DNA from 4 places in the Actinomadura scrupuli genome. Region 1 is predicted to be linked to each of the others. Evidence: riboswitches for the same ligand, from Rfam matches in the RefSeq annotation. Region 1 holds a riboswitch; each other region holds the start of a gene.
The links. Region 1 has a riboswitch for cyclic di-AMP ahead of ACRYCC_RS08010 (coiled-coil domain-containing protein). Riboswitches for the same ligand answer to the same signal wherever they lie in the genome.
Positions count from the first base shown of each region.

Region 2: linked by a shared signal. The riboswitch ahead of ACRYCC_RS38900 (C40 family peptidase) and the one ahead of ACRYCC_RS08010 (coiled-coil domain-containing protein) in region 1 are both predicted to bind cyclic di-AMP.
Region 3: linked by a shared signal. The riboswitch ahead of ACRYCC_RS00285 (NlpC/P60 family protein) and the one ahead of ACRYCC_RS08010 (coiled-coil domain-containing protein) in region 1 are both predicted to bind cyclic di-AMP.
Region 4: linked by a shared signal. The riboswitch ahead of ACRYCC_RS09920 (CHAP domain-containing protein) and the one ahead of ACRYCC_RS08010 (coiled-coil domain-containing protein) in region 1 are both predicted to bind cyclic di-AMP.

Region 1 is NZ_JBPCCU010000002.1:63,514-65,705, reverse strand. It holds gene purL (phosphoribosylformylglycinamidine synthase subunit PurL) at 1-221, shown strand, start outside; gene ACRYCC_RS08010 (coiled-coil domain-containing protein) at 301-1,284, opposite strand; cyclic di-AMP (ydaO/yuaA leader) riboswitch at 1,288-1,424, opposite strand; gene ACRYCC_RS08005 (sterol carrier family protein) at 1,561-2,010, shown strand.
Region 2 is NZ_JBPCCU010000012.1:246,266-248,457, reverse strand. It holds gene ACRYCC_RS38905 (lysylphosphatidylglycerol synthase transmembrane domain-containing protein) at 1-531, opposite strand, end outside; cyclic di-AMP (ydaO/yuaA leader) riboswitch at 885-1,035, shown strand; gene ACRYCC_RS38900 (C40 family peptidase) at 1,041-2,063, shown strand; gene ACRYCC_RS38895 (hypothetical protein) at 2,117-2,192, opposite strand, start outside.
Region 3 is NZ_JBPCCU010000001.1:62,161-64,352, reverse strand. It holds gene ACRYCC_RS00295 (RDD family protein) at 1-321, opposite strand, end outside; gene ACRYCC_RS00290 (amino-acid N-acetyltransferase) at 318-836, opposite strand; cyclic di-AMP (ydaO/yuaA leader) riboswitch at 1,056-1,235, shown strand; gene ACRYCC_RS00285 (NlpC/P60 family protein) at 1,341-2,192, shown strand, end outside.
Region 4 is NZ_JBPCCU010000002.1:484,136-486,327, reverse strand. It holds gene ACRYCC_RS09920 (CHAP domain-containing protein) at 39-1,058, opposite strand; cyclic di-AMP (ydaO/yuaA leader) riboswitch at 1,060-1,267, opposite strand; gene ACRYCC_RS09915 (NAD-dependent epimerase/dehydratase family protein) at 1,472-2,192, shown strand, end outside.

The DNA of each region.
Region 1 (2,192 bases):
GCGAGTCGGTGGCCCGGGCCGTCGTGGCCGTACGGCCCGGCAACGAGAATCGCGTCATCGCCCTCTGCGAGCAGGCCGGGGTGCCGGTGACCCCGCTCGGTGTGGTCGGCGGGGACACGCTGACCGTGCAGGGGGCGGCCGACGGGCAGCCGCTGTTCTCTATCTCGCTGGCCGAGCTCCGTGAGTCCCACGAGGCGACCCTGCCCCGCTACGTCAACTGAGCGAGCCACTGCAGGCTCGCAACGCCCGAAGGCCCGGCCGATCTCCGGCCGGGCCTTCGGGCGTCGTCGGGCTCCCCGGTCAGAAGACCGAGATGTGAACGTGGTCGAAGTGGTTGGCGGTGATGCCGCCGCGGTCCGACATGGCCCGCCAGCCGGGGCTGCGCATGTCGTAGATGCGCTGGCGCCAGATGACGTACTTGACGCCGAGCCGGGAGGCATTGGCGATCACCCAGTTGGCCACCTGGGTGCCGTGCGCGATCCGGTCGGCGCTCGGCATGCTCCCGCCGGTGCTCTCCATGAAGTCGCAGGCACGGCCGGTGCCGTGGTCCTGCGGGTCGCCCGGACGCAGGCAGCCGATCACCGGGAACGGGCCGAACCGGGTGTCGACCTCGCTGCGGACCTTGATCAGCCGGGCGGTGAGCCCGCTCGCCCCGATCAGCGGTGACGACGGCTTGAACTTGTTGATCAGTTGTTGCATCCGGGTCTTCTGGCCCTGCAGGTCCTTGATGTTCTTCTGCAACCCGGCGATCTTGGCCACGGCTTCCTTGCGGGCCTTGTCCTGCTGGTTGATCAGAGACTGGATCTGGTTGACCTTGGCGGCCCGGTTGCGGCTCAGATGGCTGGCCAGGGTGGCGCCGTCCAGGACCCCCGACGGGTCGTCGGTGGACAGCATGGAGACGGTGGGGTCGACGCCGCTGCTGATGTACTGCGAGGCGGCCATCTGCGCGACCAGGACACGGGCGCCGGCCAGATCCTCCTGCAGTGTCCTCGACTTCTTGAGCGCCTGTTCGGCGGCCCACTTGGCATCGCGCAACTGCGCGAAGTCGTCGCCGTACTTCTTCTCCAGCGCCTTGATCTGCTTGGACAGCTTGTCCAATTTGTCAGAATTACCGGGGCTCGCCGCAGCCTGGGGCGTCAGGGCGGAGGGGGTGGTGGCGGCACCGGACGTTGAAGGGACCAGCAGGAACGCGCCGATCAGGGTCAGCAGAACCGCGCCGGCACGGCGTCGTACGGGGGAGCCATGGGGGCACACCTCTGGCTCTTGGGAGGTGGGGGGCTGCACACGCTCTCCTCTCCTCGATGCCTACCGGGTTAGCTGACGGGTTCGGGCCGGAGGCGCCCTACCGCAGCGAGCTGCGGATTCACCCCAGATAACGTTGGGTCCCCGGTTCCCGTGGGGGCGGGATTCGGCTACGCCGATCAGCCTGCCGCCCGGGTGGCGACGAGTCACCGATCGAATAACAGTGAACTGTAAGGAATCATGCTCGACTCGGCCAAGAGTAGCGTCATCGTTATCCCGCCGAGTCCCGATCCACAAGAGTCGGTAGGGTCCAGCCCGATGTCACGTTCCCAGAGCCGGGTTCTCACCCGGGCGGCACTCGACGCTCAGCTGGCCGAGCTCGGCCGTCCGCCGTACGCCGGTCCCGAAACCCCTGCCGCGCTGCGGCGCGGTTCCCTCGACGCGGTGCTGGCCGCGTACGACTCCGGCGCCGAGCCTCACCGCGTCATCGTCAAGGCCGCCGTGCGCTTCCTGCTCGACGTGCTCGTGGCGGCCGCACCGGGCAAATCCGTGGAGGTCCGGGTCCCGCCCTACGCCGCCGTGCAGTGCGTCGAGGGACTGCGGCACACCCGCGGCACCCCGCCGAACGTCGTGGAGATGGACGCGCCGACCTGGCTGGCACTGGCCACCGGCCGGGCGAAATGGGCCGAGGCCCTCTACGACGGGCGGATCCGGGCCAGCGGCTCCCGCGCCGATCTCTCCGCCCACCTGCCGCTCACGCTGCCCTGACCCCGGAGGGTCACCGGGGGCCACCGGCAGGCCAGTGATCAAGCCAATGATCGAGCCATGGGATCGAGCAATGGGATCAAGCCGGGATCGAGCCATGGCGGTCGGGTCCGAAATCGATCGGACACCGTGACCGAATCGGACACCCGTCTTGCCGGGGGAGGTGTGCGGTGTCAGCGTGTGGG
Region 2 (2,192 bases), on a different contig from region 1:
CATCACGTGCGTCACCAGCCCGACGAGGGAGTTGAGCCCCACCGATCCCACCGCCGCGCCACGGCTGAGCCCGTGCCGCTGGAGGAACCGCACGTTGACGGCGATGCCTCCGGAGCCGGCGGGCAGCAGGTGGTTGGCGAACGACGCCGCCACCTGCACCGCGAACACCCGGCCGACCGGCGGGAACCCCGGCATGGAACCGAACTGGGTGATCGTCCCGGCCACCCAGAGGGCGACGGTGGAGACCACCGCCAGGGTGAGCCACTGCATGTCCGCACCGGCCAGGCTGGTGCCCCCGGCCCGTACGGTGTCGAGGTTCAGGAGGCCCAGGACGATCACCGCGGCGGTGACCCCGATGGCCAGCAGGACCTGAGAGATCGATGAGCTCGCGGAGGCGCCGCGTAGCAGGGTGAGGGCCGAGCGGACGGAACCGGCCGGCTGCACTCGCTGAAGGTCCTTCTCCGCCATCCCCTGGGCTTCCTGGACATCGCCGGCGCGTGAGCGTACCGCCCCGGCGGCCACGTCAGCCACGGGCGGATCCGGTCGCAAGATTCGTCACGCCGTCACATTACGGTAGTGGTCCCCCAGACCGCCCGAGGACCGCCGGACTGGGCACATCGTCCTGGGCCCAGTGCCCGTGACAGCGAAGGTGTGTCAGGCGGAGGCCCGTCGGACAGCATCCCAGCCGGTTCTGACGTGCGCAAACCCGTGGTCGTGGCGGCGCAGGCAGGAGGGCCCGCCACTCGATGACCAGGCATGCAGTATCAATCGCCTGTCAATGCACATCAAAGAATGGTTGGGTTAAAACTGGCATTTCGGTAGCGTCCGAACTCTCAGGCCCCTACGCTCCGTAGGAGTCGCCGCCCCGCGCTCCCCCCAGAGCAGCGGCGACACCGCCGAATTCCGGCCGGCCGCGTGCCGCCGGGAACCGGGGACCCAGTGTTACCTGGGGTGAATCCGCTCATCGTCGAGCGGTAGGGCCTGCTCCGGTCCGAACCCGTCAGCTAACTCGGTAGGCGGTCGAGGAGAGGAGCTGCGCGTTGCAGCGAACGCGCCCCGTACGATCCCTGCTGTCCCGGTTCGGCGGCGTTTCGCTGGCCGTGGCCATGACGATCACCCTGTTGCCGTCCACCCCCGCGCAGGCCGAGCCCAAGCCGACGCGCAAGGAGCTGACCGCCCAGGAGAAGCAGCTCGCCGATCAGCTCGAGAAGATGACCGAGCAGTACAACGGCTTGCAGGTACGCCTCAAACAGGCTCAGAAGGCCGCGAAGGCCGCCTCGGACAACGCCCGGTCCCAACAGCGGGGTCTGGACGCCGTACGGCTCAAGGTCGCGCAGATGGCGGCCGAGAGCTACAAGAACGGCGGCATCGACCCTGCGGTGTCCCTCGCCGGGGCGGAGAACCCGCAGGCGCTGCTGGACCAGTCCGCGACGCTGAACTACTTCACCGCGCAGAGCACCAACCAGGTCCGGGACCTGTTCCAGGTCCTGCAGGCCACCACCCGGGCGCAGAAGGCGGCCCAGGACCGCGCCACCCAGGTGAAGAGCCTCGGTGTGGCCTCCCAGCAGAAGCTCAAGAGCATCCAGAGCTCGCTGAAGAAGGTCCGGGGCAAGCTCGGCCAGTCGACCGCTACGCCCGGCCAGAGAGCTCCGAGCGTCGCTGCGGGCGGCGCCTCGGCCAAGGCCATGAAGGCCGTCAACGCCGCACTGGCGCGGCTGGGGACCCCGTACTCCTGGGGCGGTGGCTCGGCCTCCGGGCCGACCTACGGAGTCGCCCAGGGGGCGAACATCAAGGGCTTCGACTGCTCGGGACTGACCCTGTACGCCTACGCGCAGGTCGGTGTGAGCCTTCCGCACTACACCGGCAGCCAGTACAACGCCGGGGTGCACGTCACCCGCGCGCAGCTACGCCCCGGCGACCTGGTCTTCTTCCACGCGGACCTGCACCACATGGGGATGTACATCGGCAACGGCAACTTCGTGCACGCTCCGCAGACCGGTGACGTCGTGAAGATCAGCCCGTTGGCGAGCATGCCCTTCTCGGGAGCGGCGCGCGTGGCCTGACGCCCGTCTCGGGGCCTCCCGGCCCCGAGACGTCATGGGTCAGTGCGCTGCGGTCACCAGCCGTTCCAGTTGCTGTTCCAGTTGCTGTTCCAGTTCCAGTTACCGCCCCAGCCGTTGCCCCAGCCGCCG
Region 3 (2,192 bases), on a different contig from region 1:
GACGATGAAGGTCGTCACCAGAATCGGGGTCGACCAGGGATCGCCCTCCTTCTGAACCCCGATGGCGCCGAGCGTGATGGGAAACACGACTGCGAAACCGGCGGCCCAGGTCAGTCCGGCATCGGCGAGCCGGGCCCCGGCACGGCGCCAGATCGACGCCAGCGGGAGATCTGCCGCCTCCGAAGGCACGTGTACATAGCCGCCGTCGTAGGAGTCGTACGAGGGCTGCCCGTAGGGCTGATTTCCATAGGGCTGCTGCCCATAAGAAGACGGACCCGACCGCTCTGGGGGGTACGGCCCGCCATAGGGGGTTTGGCTCACAGTTGTGTCTCCTCCAGACGGAGCAGCATTCGGGTGTTGCCAAGCGTGTTCGGCTTGACCCGGTCGAGGTCCAGAAACTCCGCGACGCCTTCGTCATAAGAGCGGAGAAGCTCTTCATACACCTCGGGGGAAACCGGAGTCCCCAAGATCGGCTGGAAGCCGTGCCGCGCGAAGAACTCCACCTCGAAGGTCAGACAGAACACGCGGCGCACACCCAGTTCTCGTGCGGTCTCCAGAAGCCGGCCGACGATATGGTGCCCCACCCCGTGTCCCCTGGAGGCGGGATCGACCGTGACGGTACGGACTTCCGCCAAATCCTCCCACATGATGTGCAAGGCCCCACAGCCCACGAGGCGGTCTTCGGCGTCCACCGCCACCCAGAACTCCTGGACGTCCTCGTACAGCGTCACCGTGCTCTTGGCGAGCAGCCGGCGGCCCTGTCCGGACTGCATACCGACCAGCCGCCGTATCGAGCGAACATCTGCGGTCCGGGCCCGCCTGATGGTGAAGTCCACAATCACCCGAGGGTATTGGGTCCGGTGACCGGCCTTCGCCCCGGAGCCCGGATGAGCCCGGATGAGCCCGAGGGGGCGGCCGATCCCATCACAGGACGGTTTCGTTATCAGCACCCCTTGATCACTGAACTGCTTCCACCTGCGAGTTCGCATGTTCCGGTTGGCATCCACGCCAGACTCCGTTAATGTCCGACGCTGATGTCCGCAGTCGCTCTCGAGATTGCGGACCCGCCGAGTCCAGGGGGCGCACCCAGCGTCCTGGGAGCCGGGGACCCACCTTCCCTGGGGTGAATCCGTGACAGCGCCTCCGGTGTTCCCCGCACCGGTCGCGTCCAGCGGTAGGGCTAACTCCGGCCCGAACCCGACAGCTAACCCGGTAGGCGGACGAGGAGAGGAGCTTTTGTGGAGCCTGCACGCCCAGCTACGGAATCGGGTGGCCATCACCGGCCCCCGCGTTTCCGCACCCGGGTCGGTGCCGTCGTCGGTGCCTTCTGTGCGATCTCGTTGGTCCTTCCCGTCACGGCCGGCCACGCCAAGCCGAAGCCGCCACCGGAGAGCATCAAGGACCTGAAGGGTCAGGCTTCCAAGCTGCACGACCAGATGGAGCAGCTCACCGAGCAGTACAACGGCCTCAAGGTGCGCTACCAGCAGGCCACCCGGGCCGCCAAAGTCGCCCAGGACAACGCCAAGCGGCAGGACGCCGCGCTGCAGACCGTGCAGCAGCGGGTCGGCCAGCTCGCCGCCACGAGCTACATGAACGGCGGGGTGGACCCCTCGGTGGCGTTCGCCACCGCCAAGGACCCGCAGGCGATGCTCGACCAGGCCTCCACGCTGAACTACTTCGCCGCCCAGGACGGGACCAAGGTCCAGACGCTCGCCCAGGCGATGCAGGGCGCCGTCCGGGCGCACAAGGCCGCACAGGACCGTGCCAACCAGGTCAAGACCCTGCAGAGCCAGCTGGACCAGCGCAAGAAGAAGCTCTCGGACCTGTACGGCGGCATCCGCGACAAGATCGCGAAGAAGGACCCGACCCAGCTCGCCGACCTGCCGCCGATCGTCGGTGGATCGAGCAAGGCCCAGCGGGCCCTGGCGCTGGCCCTCGCGCAGCGGGGCAAGCCCTACGTCTGGGGGGCCGCGGGGCCGAGCACCTTCGACTGCTCCGGGCTGACCATGTGGGCCTACGGGAAGGTGGGCATCAACCTGCCGCACTACACCGGCAGCCAGTGGAACTCGGGGACGCACATCTCGTCGATCTCGCAGTTGCAGCCCGGGGACCTGGTGTTCTTCTACGCCGACCTGCACCACATGGGGATGTACGTCGGTAACGGCATGATGGTGCACGCACCGCACACGGGA
Region 4 (2,192 bases), 420 kb from region 1:
TACGAGCGGTGTACGAGCGGTCCGGGAGGTGCGCGCCGTCAGCTCGCGTACGACCGGTCCGGGACGTACGCGCCGCCGAGGGCGCCGGGGGTCTCGGCCGGACGGCCGACGGCGGCGTGCAGGTCGTTCCAGAACGCCAGCTCCTGGTCGTCCTCGAACTCCGCGATCTTGCCCCAGAAGGCGCGGTCCTCGGCCTCGGCCGCGGCGGCCAGGGTGAGCGCGGGCATCATGACCGTGCCGGCCTCGGCCGCGTCCAGATCGGCCGCGGTGATCTCGGCGGGCAGGCTCACCGGCAGGGCCGTCCGGTGGTGACGGCCGCGTTTGCGCACCCGTACCGCCGGCGGGGCGGGCACCTTGGCTGCGGTGGTCCTGCCGACCGCCAGCGCCAGGCTGCCGCACAGCAGCACCGCCGCCAGCCCCGAGAGGGCCACCTCGTGGCCCGAGAGCGGGCCGTTCTCGTGGTGCCCGGCGGACAGCGCCTTGGTGGCCGTACGCGCGGCGGGCGGGGCGTCGTTGAGGATCGTCTCCAGCGAGGGCGCGGGCGCGGCGTGCCGGGGGACGTACTGCTCGACGGGAGAGGACGCGCCCGCGACCTTCACCTTGGCCGGGTAGCCATAGCCGACGACCGCATCGGTGTCCCGGGTCTGGCGCATGAGGTGCACACCCTCGGTGTTGCCCTCGATGGTGTGCAGGGTGCCGCCCTCGACGCGCTCCACCAGGCCGACATGATCGATGTCGGAGATGCTCTTCGACCCCGACCAGGAGTAGAACACCAGCGCACCCGGCTGCGGCTTGGTGCCCCAGGCGTGCTGCTGCTGGAACCAGGCCGCGTGCTCCTGGGTCGAGGCGAACTGGCCCACGGAGCCGGCGACCCCGGCCTTGTCCGCGGCCCAGGCGATGAACATGTCGCACCAGGGCGCCGTCACGAAGTACGAGTCGTGCTGGGCATCGACGTTCTTCGCGAACCAGTCGCCGAACTTGGTGTAGCCGTCGCCCTTTTCGGTGTACCCGAGCTGCGTCCTGGCGACGTCGAGCAGCTTCTGCCCCACTGCATCCATAAGGCTCCCCTTGTGCCGCCTACCGGGTTAGCTGACGGGTTCGGGCCAGGAGTTCGCCCTACCGCACGCGTCATCGCGGCACCTGACGGTCCGGACGACCTGGCGGATTCACCCCGACGGAGTCGGCCAGGAACGGCCCCGGAAACTCCGACCATTGGGTCCTCGGCCCCCTCGACGCACCGCGTCTCAGGGTTAGGCGGTCGTTACGTACTTCTCGAAGCGCGAGATAGGTCACGGATCGATCTCGGCGCAATGTACGTGAAGTTAAACACGGAGGTCAAGAAAGGGTAACGAGAACGCATATGTCGATCACCTCTGGTATGCGGCGCGACCCGTCCTCACCAGCGAATCCGCGGCGCGGGAGGTTACTCTCTCTGTTATCGAGATGGCGACCCGGGCACGGGAGGTCGGACGTGGGGCTCACAGTCGCGGTCACCGGGCCGACCGGTGAGATCGGCATGCCGGTGGTACGCGCTCTCGAACGGGACGACCGGGTGGCGCGCATCGTGGGGATGGCCCGGCGGCCGTTCGACCCCGCCGCGCTGGGCCTGCACAGGACCGAGTACCGGCAGGGCGACGTGCTGGACCGGAAGGCCGTGGACGAGCTCGTCGCGGACGCCGACGTGGTGGTCCATCTCGCCTTCGCGATCCTGGGCTCGCGGGACCAGACCGGCGACATCAACCTCCAGGGCTCCCGCAACGTCTTCGAGGCCACGGTGGCGGCGGCACGGCCGAGCCGGCTCGTCTACACCTCCTCGCTCGCGGCGTACGGCTACCACGCCGACAACCCGGTGCCGATCACCGAGGACGTGCCCGTCCGCGGCTCCGAGCTGCACTACTACTCCCAGCAGAAGGCGGCCTGCGAGACCATGCTGGGCGAGGTGACCGCCTTCTCCCCCGAGCTCGAGGTGTACGTGCTGCGCCCGTGCATCGTGGCGGGCCCGGAGGCGACGCTGCTGGTGCGCAGCCTGCCCTGGCGGCGGGCCGCCGAGCGGCTGCCCGGACCGGTGCGCCGGCTGCTCGGCACCGTGCCCCTCCCGCGGCCCGTGCTGCTCGACCCCGGTATGCCCTTCCAGCTGGTCCACCACGACGACGTCGCGGCGGCCGTCCGTGCGGCCGTGGTCGGCGCCGGGC